4 regions of the Paucidesulfovibrio gracilis DSM 16080 genome follow, and region 4 is predicted to be linked to each of the others. Evidence: predicted binding sites of a transcription regulator. Region 4 holds the regulator's gene; each other region holds the start of a gene.

Region 1 (2,205 bases), on a different contig from region 4:
AGGCCCAGGCCGAGGTGGCCGGGCAGGGACGAGCCGGATAGTTTCTACGGGGGGACTCACACCTTCTGCCACTTGCCCCCGGAAGCGCTCCAGAGTACACACGCCTCCATGGTTGATACGAATTCAGATTCTTCCGATTCCATTACGCGTTCCCTTGGTCCCCGGCTTTGTTCCTGGTTTGCGGAAAATGGGCGCGCTCTGCCCTGGCGAACTTCCTATGATCCTTACCATGTATGGGTTTCAGAGATAATGGCTCAGCAAACCCAGATGACCCGCGTGGTGGAGTATTTTCAGCGCTGGGTTGAGCGATTCCCCGATTTGCGGGCGTTGGCCCTGGCTCGGGAGGATGACGTCCTGCATGCCTGGGAGGGATTGGGATATTACAGTCGTGCACGGAATATGCTTAAAGCCGCACGGGCCATGGCGGAAAACGGTGGATTTCCTGATACGTATGAGCAGGTGCTGGCCTTGCCGGGGGTCGGACCCTATACCGCTGGAGCCATCATGAGCGTGGCGTATAATCAGCCGTATGTGGCCGTGGACGCCAATGTGGAACGGGTATTGGCCCGTGTTTATGATCTGGACAAGCCCGTGAAGCAGGCCGCGACCCACGGGTTTATCGAGGATCGTGCGTTGGCCCTGATTCCAGAGGGGCAGGCCCGATGCTTCAATCAGGCGTTGATGGAACTGGGAGCTTTGGTCTGTACTCCCAAAAAACCGGATTGCACATCCTGTCCTGTTGCCAGCCTGTGTCGCGCCCACTCCCTGGGGGTGGAGAGAGAGCGGCCTGTACCCGGGAAAAAACAGGCTGTGGTCAAGGTGACCGTGGCTACGGGAGCGTTGATTCATCAGGGAAAGGTCTACATTCAGAAGCGTCGTCCGGACGACGTATGGCCCGGGCTTTGGGAGTTTCCCGGCGGCGGCATTGAGGAGGGTGAAACTCCGGAACAGGCCGTGATCCGTGAGTATGTGGAGGAAACCGGGCTGGATGTGCTGCCGATACACAAATGTGGCGTGGTGCAGTATAGCTACACCAAATTTCGTGTGACGCTGCATTGTTTTTATCTTCAATATGCCGATGAAGTGCGGACGCCCGCAACGTATGAAGCTGTTGACGGCCGGTTTGTGACTGTAAATGAACTGGACGATTTTGCCTTTCCCGCGGGGCATCGTAAGTTTATTCAGTTGCTGCGGGAGGATTCGGTATTTCAACGCTTGATCGGTTCCTGACGTGTGGAATCGGAGAATTCTTATCCGTTGTTCGCTTTGAGACATTTCCCCCATGGTTCTAAGCTGTTGTCTGCGGTGGCACGCTATGTGCTTTCCTTGAAACAGAGGACCATCAGGCGTCCGGATTTTGACAGGGGGAATCGGAATGTCCGAAATCAACTACACACAATTTTTGCAGGCGTTGCACGCCAGGCAAGGCGCTTCGACCATGGGGGGAGGGCGTCCAGACCCTGTGCGGGCCAGAGATTTGGCGTTTCAGACCGAGATGCGGATGGCCATGCAGTTGTTGGGGGACGGTGAGGACTCTCAACCCCGGAGCGCTGGATCGTTCGCCGGCGGGACGATGATGAGTGATGGCCTGATGATGGATGCGCTGGCCACCATTTCGCGTATCATGGATAAGGGGCAGGCAGGAGGAGGTGCCTCCACGCATGTGGTCCGTGCCCAAGTCGTGGATTCGCCCCGGAATGCGGTGGTGGACGGAGCGCTTTCCGCTATTTTCGAATCCGGTGACCGGGGTGTGGGAGCTGTTGGATATGATCGCGTAGGCGGTACCTCCTATGGCAAATTTCAGATCGCATCCCGAACCGGAACCATGGAGCGTTTTCTCAATTTTTTGGACGAGAAGGCACCGGAGTGGGCGGACCGGCTGCGTGCTGCGGGACCGGCCAATACCGGGGGACGCAGAGGCGGTATGCCTGACCAGTGGCGTGCGATTGCCAGGGAGGATCCGGAGCGGTTTGAGTTGATCCAGCGGCAGTTCATTCGACAGGACCATTACCAACCTGCCAGGGAAAAAATTCTCGCGGAAACCGGGGTGGACGTTGATTCTCTGCCGTTGGCGGCCCGGGAGGTGCTTTGGAGTACTTCTGTGCAGCATGGCGCCACAGGCGCTGCCGAAATTTTTGACCGGGTCATGCAGCAGATTCAAACATCGCCGGAGCATCGCGACTTTGCGCGTCAGCTTATTGGCGA
Region 2 (2,205 bases), 240 kb from region 4:
GAAGCATTTTACGCTGAAGGCCGAATACCTGCTCATAAAACTCGATGCTCTGGGTCACGTTCTCAACGTAGAGGATAGTGTACTTCAACCGCATCACATGCTCCTTTGATGTTTGACTGGCAACTGCCACTCAACGGACCTGTTGTTTTTAACAATCGCGACGATACCAAAAAAATGAATCACGTTTACATTTAAAAAAATGTACATAAGAAACATTTTTATTCCGGGACAACAATCTCTATAGCCAGTTTAACGTAGTCCTTGCGGGAGCACAGCACCTTGTAGTCACGATAGCATGCCGCACAATAGTCATGCAGCGCTGCATATTCGCACGTGTACTTTTCCGCAGTAAATTCGTCAAAAAGAAAGATGGTTCCCGGCGTTATGAATCTGTCAAGAGCCATCATGGTATAAAGCGTTGAGGAATACAGATCCGCGTCAAAATGAATGACCAATCTATTTTGTACCGCAAAGCCATCTAAAAAAGGGGGAATAGATTGTTGAAACAGTCCCTTGACAAACGTCGCCCGTGGATCCTCGATGGTGGGGACGGCACCTTTTTGCGAAAACGTACCCTTGGGGGCACCCCGATTCCAATCTTCGGGAAGTCCTTCAAAGGAATCAAATCCAAAGAATCTCGAACTGGCATGTGTATTGATATTGAGCCAATGCGAAAAGCTCACTCCCTGCCAAACACCAAACTCCAGGTAATCAATGGGTTCCTTTTGAATAAACCGGCCATTGATGCATTGGTACAGTACTTGTCTATTTTGGTAGTCAAAATCAAAAAGCAAGGCGTCTTTTGCTCGCGGCAAAAAATGCTCCTGAAAACTTTTTTCTCGGTAATGCCTGTTCCAATCCTCCGGGGAACCATGCGCCAAAAGGCGCACTGCCGCCTCTACAAGGTCGGAAACGGATTGTTCTGTCTGACTTGACATGGGATTCTCCTTCGCATCGATAGCATGTAACAGCGGAACAAATGACACGAAAACCTTCAAAGAGAGAAGAGATTCAAGGCTTACATTTCGGCGTGGCAATGAATCCGCGGAACACATCGGGCAAAAAGGCGAAGGCTATGCCAACCGAAACATAGTTCCGATTCAAAATTTCCACATGTTCAGTTGATACTCAACTCTACTTTTTTTCTCAACGAGAGAATTCTATACCGGGACAGCAACGCAAAGTGCCTCTCCGTACAAAAAAGGCACCACCGATGCTTACCCCACAACAGCACCTGGCGCTAACCTAATAGGGGTATAGGTCAATGCGGTCATCCGTGACGATGGGCAATTCGAGCAAATTCGACACCATAGGCGACAAGCATACCGATATTATTCCACTAAAAATGGTCACGGGGTTCTCACTAGAAATTGTATTGATGACGGGCTATATAAAAGGAACAAAACGAAATTCGCTTTCCCTTGGTGCTACGAGCACCTTGTACGGCATACCGCTCTATCCTATTTGCGAGGAATGAACGTGAAAAAAGTTTACCTGCACGTTGGAGTCAACAAGTGTGGCTCAACATCCATACAGGACTATTTCAAACTCCTGAACATGATGGATATCAATTATAGATACTTCTCGGAAGAATACCGACTCGGTGCAGACATAACGATGAAGTACGGGAAAAGTCCTGTGGTACAAAATGCGGTCAAACTTCGTATCGTCAAAAAATTTGCACAGGCAAAAGAACAAAACCTAGTATTCAGCAGTGAGAACTTCTGGACATTATTGTTCCAGGGTGATGACGACACAACGGACTGGGTCATCCGTAACATAAAGAACCTTTTTGATTTCGCGAAACCCAAAATCCTCATTGTAATCAGACGGCAGGACAAGCTCCTTGAATCTTCCTATTTGTGGCGGCTCAAAGCTGTGAAGAATTTCCGGCAATCTTTCGCTGATTTTTTGAAAGGCATCCAACGAAAAGGCTACGACTTCAACGCCATCATCCAACGTTTTGAATCTACATTCGGTATTGAAAATATTGTTGTAATTCCGTTTGAGCTTCTACTAAGAGACAGCGGCGCCTTTCAAACGGCTCTTTTACATTTTCTGGACATCCAGGTTACTCGTTCCATTGACTTTGAATTTCCTCATCGTAATGTAGGAATCAATGCAGAAGGTGTCGAATACTTGTTACACAGAACAGAAGACATCAAAAGCGACCACGAACAAAAACAACTGCGTGCTTATGTGGAA
Region 3 (2,205 bases), on a different contig from region 4:
GGCCAATGCCGCCGCATCAGCGGCATTTTGCAACTTCGTGCGCTTGAAATGCATGTAGGCCGTGTCCACGGCAAAGGCCGCGAATCCGAACAGAGCCACCATGAGCAATCCGTAGAACAGGGCGGCCACGCCACGTTCATCGCGACCAAAGTCGGCCAGTCGGCGGGTAAGCAGGGTGCGTCGGCTACTCATGGCGCACCACCACTTCCGCCCTGGCCATGGAGGGAAACACGCTCTCCCAGGGCAATGCGGAGTATCCGGCCAGGTCGTAAAGCACCTGAACGCGCACCTGGTCCCCGCTTTCTGAACCGTTGGACAGCAGCACCACCTGGGCGCGGGCCTGGTCCAGGCCCGAGGCACGCAACGAAGCCAGGGCCACGGACTCGGCATCCCGGCCCCGCGCCGCCCAAACAGCGGCCTCGCGCGCCGCACGGGACACCGCGCCGCCCGCGGAAACGAACCGGGCCGCATCCACGACACCGAAAATAAAGGGCAGGAGGAAAACACAGAGCATTACGGCCACTTCCAGGGTGACCATGCCCTGCCGCCCGTCATGCTGCGGCCCGGTTGTATGGCGACGCGTGCTGTTCATCGTTCGCAAATCCCTTCGGCCGAGGCGGTCACGACCCAGGAGCTGGCCTTGGAAATGTCCGGCAAAAACAAAAAGGAAAAATCCACGCTCACGGAAACGTTCGTATAGGTACCCGGCTCCCGGGGACCGATGCTTACGGACGCGGGCGCATGCAGGCCGCCGCGCTCGATTTCCCGGTGGGCCGCTTCAGCCACCTGGGCATTGTCCGTTTCCGTGAGCACGGCCATGCGCAAACTCTGCGCGGCCGCCTCGCCGACCACGTCATGCACCCAGAGGTAGCGGCCGAAATCGATCATGGCGAGCAGCGCCAGCAGCACCAAAGGAAGCAGGAACCCCACTTCCACGGCCACCGCGCCCCGCTGGGTGCGCCCGGCCCGTGCCGTTGTCTTGTGTGCCGCTCCGCTCTGCATGCTCTCTCCCGTCTCGTTATTTGACCAGTTAGGTCGATTTCCTCACTTGTGGGATACTTCCACCGGTTTAAAAGCAAGCCTCGTGCCAGGATTTTCCTCGTGCGCTCTTCCTTCTCTGCATACTGCATAACATTTTGTTTTTGCAGATGATTCCCCCCAAATTCCGACGCGTCTGCTGTTTGCAAGCCGCGCAAAATACCCCGATCAGCCGCTTTCTTCTCCACAAAAAGTGGATTCCACCCCATTATTCCTGTACTCCTGTTCCAAGGGGGACGACATGGCGGAAACCATTCTGGTGGTGGATGACGACACCGCGTTCCGCAGCATGCTGCGCGAGGCGCTGGAAGAACGAGGCTGGGAAGTGGCCGAGGCCGGAGACGCGGAAACCGGCATCGACATGGTTGGCCGGGGCGGCTACGACCTGGTGCTGCACGATGTGCGGCTCCCGGGCATGGACGGCATTGAGGCGCTGGAGCATATCCGCCGGGCCGATCCCCTGGTGGACATCATCGTCATGACCGCGCACTCCACGCGGGACAGCGCCGTGGAAGCCCTGCAACACGGAGCCTACGACTACTTCACCAAGCCGTTCAGCCTGGCGGAAATGGAAGTGGTCATCCGCCGCGTTTTGGAAAAACGGCGGCTGCAAAACGAAGTGCGCCGATTACGCCGCTCCCTGGAGGATACCGGACCGTCCGCCAAGATCATCGGACAAAGCCCGGCCATGCGCCGCGTGGTGGAGCTGGTGGAAAAGGTGGCTCCCCTGGACGCGGGCGTGCTGGTCACCGGCGAGACAGGCACGGGCAAGGAACTCATCTCCGACACCATCCACGCCCTTTCGGACCGGGCCTCTGGTCCCTTTGTCAAGCTCAACTGCGCGGCCATCCCGGAAAACCTGCTGGAATCCGAGTTGTTCGGCCATGAAAAAGGCGCATTCACCGGCGCGACTTCAACAAAAAAAGGAAAATTCGAGCTGGCCTCGGAAGGCACCATCCTTTTAGATGAAATCGGGGACATGCCCCTGCATCTGCAACCCAAACTACTGCGCGCCGTGGAACAAAAACAAGTGGAACGGCTGGGCGGCCACAAACCCATCGCCTTTGACGCCCGCATCATCGCGGCCACGAACCAAAACCTGGCCCAACGCGTGGAGGCCGGGGAGTTCCGTTCGGACCTCTTTTACCGGCTCAACGTGGCCACCAT
Region 4 (2,205 bases):
GTCGTTGTGGATTTACAGCCTGCATGAAGGTTGGTACAGTTCTTTCATGTCGCTCTCTCAAAGCGACGTATTTCTATTTTTTCAGTATGTTAAGATGTATTCCTTGCGCGAGTAGCTAATCTGTGAGATAGTAGAGGCAAGGATATCATTTCTAACCGACGGCCCCGTGTTGATTCTTTTGAGTTTCATGCGGCGCGCCGTGGCGATGGGTAGTATGGGACTGGAATTACGACAACAACTCAAGCTCAGTCAGCAACTTGTCATGACGCCGCAACTGCAGCAGGCCATCAAGTTGCTGCAACTTTCCCGCCTGGAATTGCTTGAATCCGTACAGCAGGAATTGTTGGAAAATCCGTTTCTTGATGAAAAGGAAGCCGACGACCCGCAACCAGAAGATACGCAATCCAAGGAGAGCGAGGAGGGGGATGCCCAGGCGGAGTTGATGCGTGACGCTGATTGGGAAAATTACATTGGTGAGTTCTCCAGCTCATCCAAGCAGTCCCAGGTCCGTGAAGCAGAGATCCCCGAAGAGGGGTTGTCGTTTGAAGCACGGCTTGCCTCAAAACCCTCCCTGCATGGTCATCTAAATTGGCAGATGCGGCTTTCCAACTTTACCGACGAAGAGTTGGCCGTTGGTGATGTCGTTCTGGGGAATCTGGATGATCGGGGATATTTGCAGGCAGATGTTCAGGACTTGCTAGCGCTTGTGGAGTCTGATCCCGAAACCGTGGAAAGCGTTATCCAGCGGATTCAGCGGCTGGACCCGGTGGGCGTGGCGGCCAGATCACCGCGTGAGTGCCTGAAGGTCCAGCTTGAGTTTTTTGATTATACGGATCCCATCCTGTTGGACTTGGTTGATCAGCATTTGGAAGATTTGGAGAAGCGTCGCTATAAGCCGTTAGCCAGAAAGTTTAAGATCAGTCTTGATAAACTGAAGAAATATATTGAAGTTATTCAAAAACTAGATCCAATGCCCGGGGCGAGTTTTTCCAGCACGGAGCCGCATTATGTCAGCCCGGATGTCTTCGTGTATAAATATGGTGATGATTTTGTTATCGTGCTGAATGAGGATGGACTGCCCCGCTTGACGCTCAACTCGTTCTACATGGACGATATTGGGAATTGTACCGGCAAGGATAAGGAATATTTTCAGGACAAAATGCGATCCGCGGCCTGGCTGCTCAAAAGTTTATATCAACGGCAGCGAACATTGTATAAGGTGATGGAGAGTATTGTCCGTTTTCAGCGTGATTTTTTCGAACAGGGCGTGGCCAAGCTCAAACCGCTGATCCTTAAAGACGTGGCGGAAGACATTAATATGCATGAATCCACGGTCAGCCGGATTACGACGAGCAAGTATGTCTCCACACCGCATGGGATATTTGAACTGAAGTTTTTCTTTAACAGCGCTCTGGATCTGGGAGACGGCACTCAGGTTGGTTCGGAATCGGTCAAGGCGCTGATTAAGCAACTCATCAGTGGTGAAAATCCGAAGAAACCGCTGAGCGACGAAACGATCGGCGAGATGCTCAAAGCTGAACTGGACGTAAATATTGCGCGGCGTACCGTTGCGAAATACCGTTCGGCTATGGATATCCCCTCGTCTTCGAAGCGCAAGCAGATTTTATAACATTGCCCACTCAACCTCTACTCCAAGGAGGATTGTGCATGAACATCAGTTTCAACTTTAAGAATTTCGACCCCTCTCCCCACCTCAAGGAGTATGCTGCCAAGCGGTTCGACAAGGTTTCCAAGTTCATTCAAGATTCGGACGAGTCCGATCTTCAGGTCAACTTGGCCGTGGAAAAAACCCGCCAGCAGGCTGATGTGGTCTTGAACGCGGACAGCATCCATATCTCGGCTTTTGAGCAGTCTCCGGATATGTATGCCACCATTGATTGCGTGGTTGACAAGCTGGAGGCCCAGCTGCGTAAAGTGCGCGAGAAGATGAAGGATAAGCGCCGCAAGGCAGCGCGGGATGTGCGAACCGAGTACTTTACTTTGGCCGATGGCGGCGCCGCTCCGACCATCACCGGTACGGATAATTATGAGCCAAAGCCCATGTCCGTTGAGGAAGCGGCGATGCAGCTCGATTCGCTCAAGTTCGAGTTCCTCGTGTTTCGCAATGCTGAAACCGAGGGAATTAACGTCATTTACCGTCGCAAAGGCGGCGATTACGGATTGATTGATCCTGGTAACTAACAA

Evidence for each region. Region 4 encodes sigma-54, which starts transcription at its own class of promoters, with help from an activator protein. Its sites were predicted from a motif close to CTGGCACGGNNNNTGCTT; they were not measured.
Region 1: B5D49_RS06410 (VgrG-related protein) is a predicted target of sigma-54. The motif match lies at 1,306-1,323, and genes of this name have one in related genera.
Region 2: B5D49_RS04490 (TylF/MycF/NovP-related O-methyltransferase) is a predicted target of sigma-54. The motif match lies at 1,065-1,082, and genes of this name have one in related genera.
Region 3: B5D49_RS11155 (TadE/TadG family type IV pilus assembly protein) is a predicted target of sigma-54. The motif match lies at 1,074-1,091, and genes of this name have one in related genera.

What each region holds. Positions count from the first base shown of each region.
Region 1 is NZ_FUYC01000004.1:31,334-33,538, forward strand. Features, by position in the region: gene gpmA (2,3-diphosphoglycerate-dependent phosphoglycerate mutase) at 1-41, shown strand, start outside; gene mutY (A/G-specific adenine glycosylase) at 109-1,230, shown strand; gene B5D49_RS06410 (VgrG-related protein) at 1,376-2,205, shown strand, end outside.
Region 2 is NZ_FUYC01000003.1:45,210-47,414, reverse strand. Features, by position in the region: gene B5D49_RS04495 (VOC family protein) at 1-94, opposite strand, end outside; gene B5D49_RS04490 (TylF/MycF/NovP-related O-methyltransferase) at 219-986, opposite strand; gene B5D49_RS04480 (hypothetical protein) at 1,480-2,205, shown strand, end outside.
Region 3 is NZ_FUYC01000012.1:45,066-47,270, forward strand. Features, by position in the region: gene B5D49_RS11145 (pilus assembly protein TadG-related protein) at 1-192, opposite strand, end outside; gene B5D49_RS11150 (TadE/TadG family type IV pilus assembly protein) at 185-592, opposite strand; gene B5D49_RS11155 (TadE/TadG family type IV pilus assembly protein) at 589-1,002, opposite strand; gene B5D49_RS11160 (sigma-54-dependent transcriptional regulator) at 1,280-2,205, shown strand, end outside.
Region 4 is NZ_FUYC01000003.1:285,605-287,809, forward strand. Features, by position in the region: gene rpoN (RNA polymerase factor sigma-54) at 215-1,630, shown strand; gene hpf (ribosome hibernation-promoting factor, HPF/YfiA family) at 1,669-2,202, shown strand; gene B5D49_RS05635 (PTS sugar transporter subunit IIA) at 2,205-2,205, shown strand, end outside.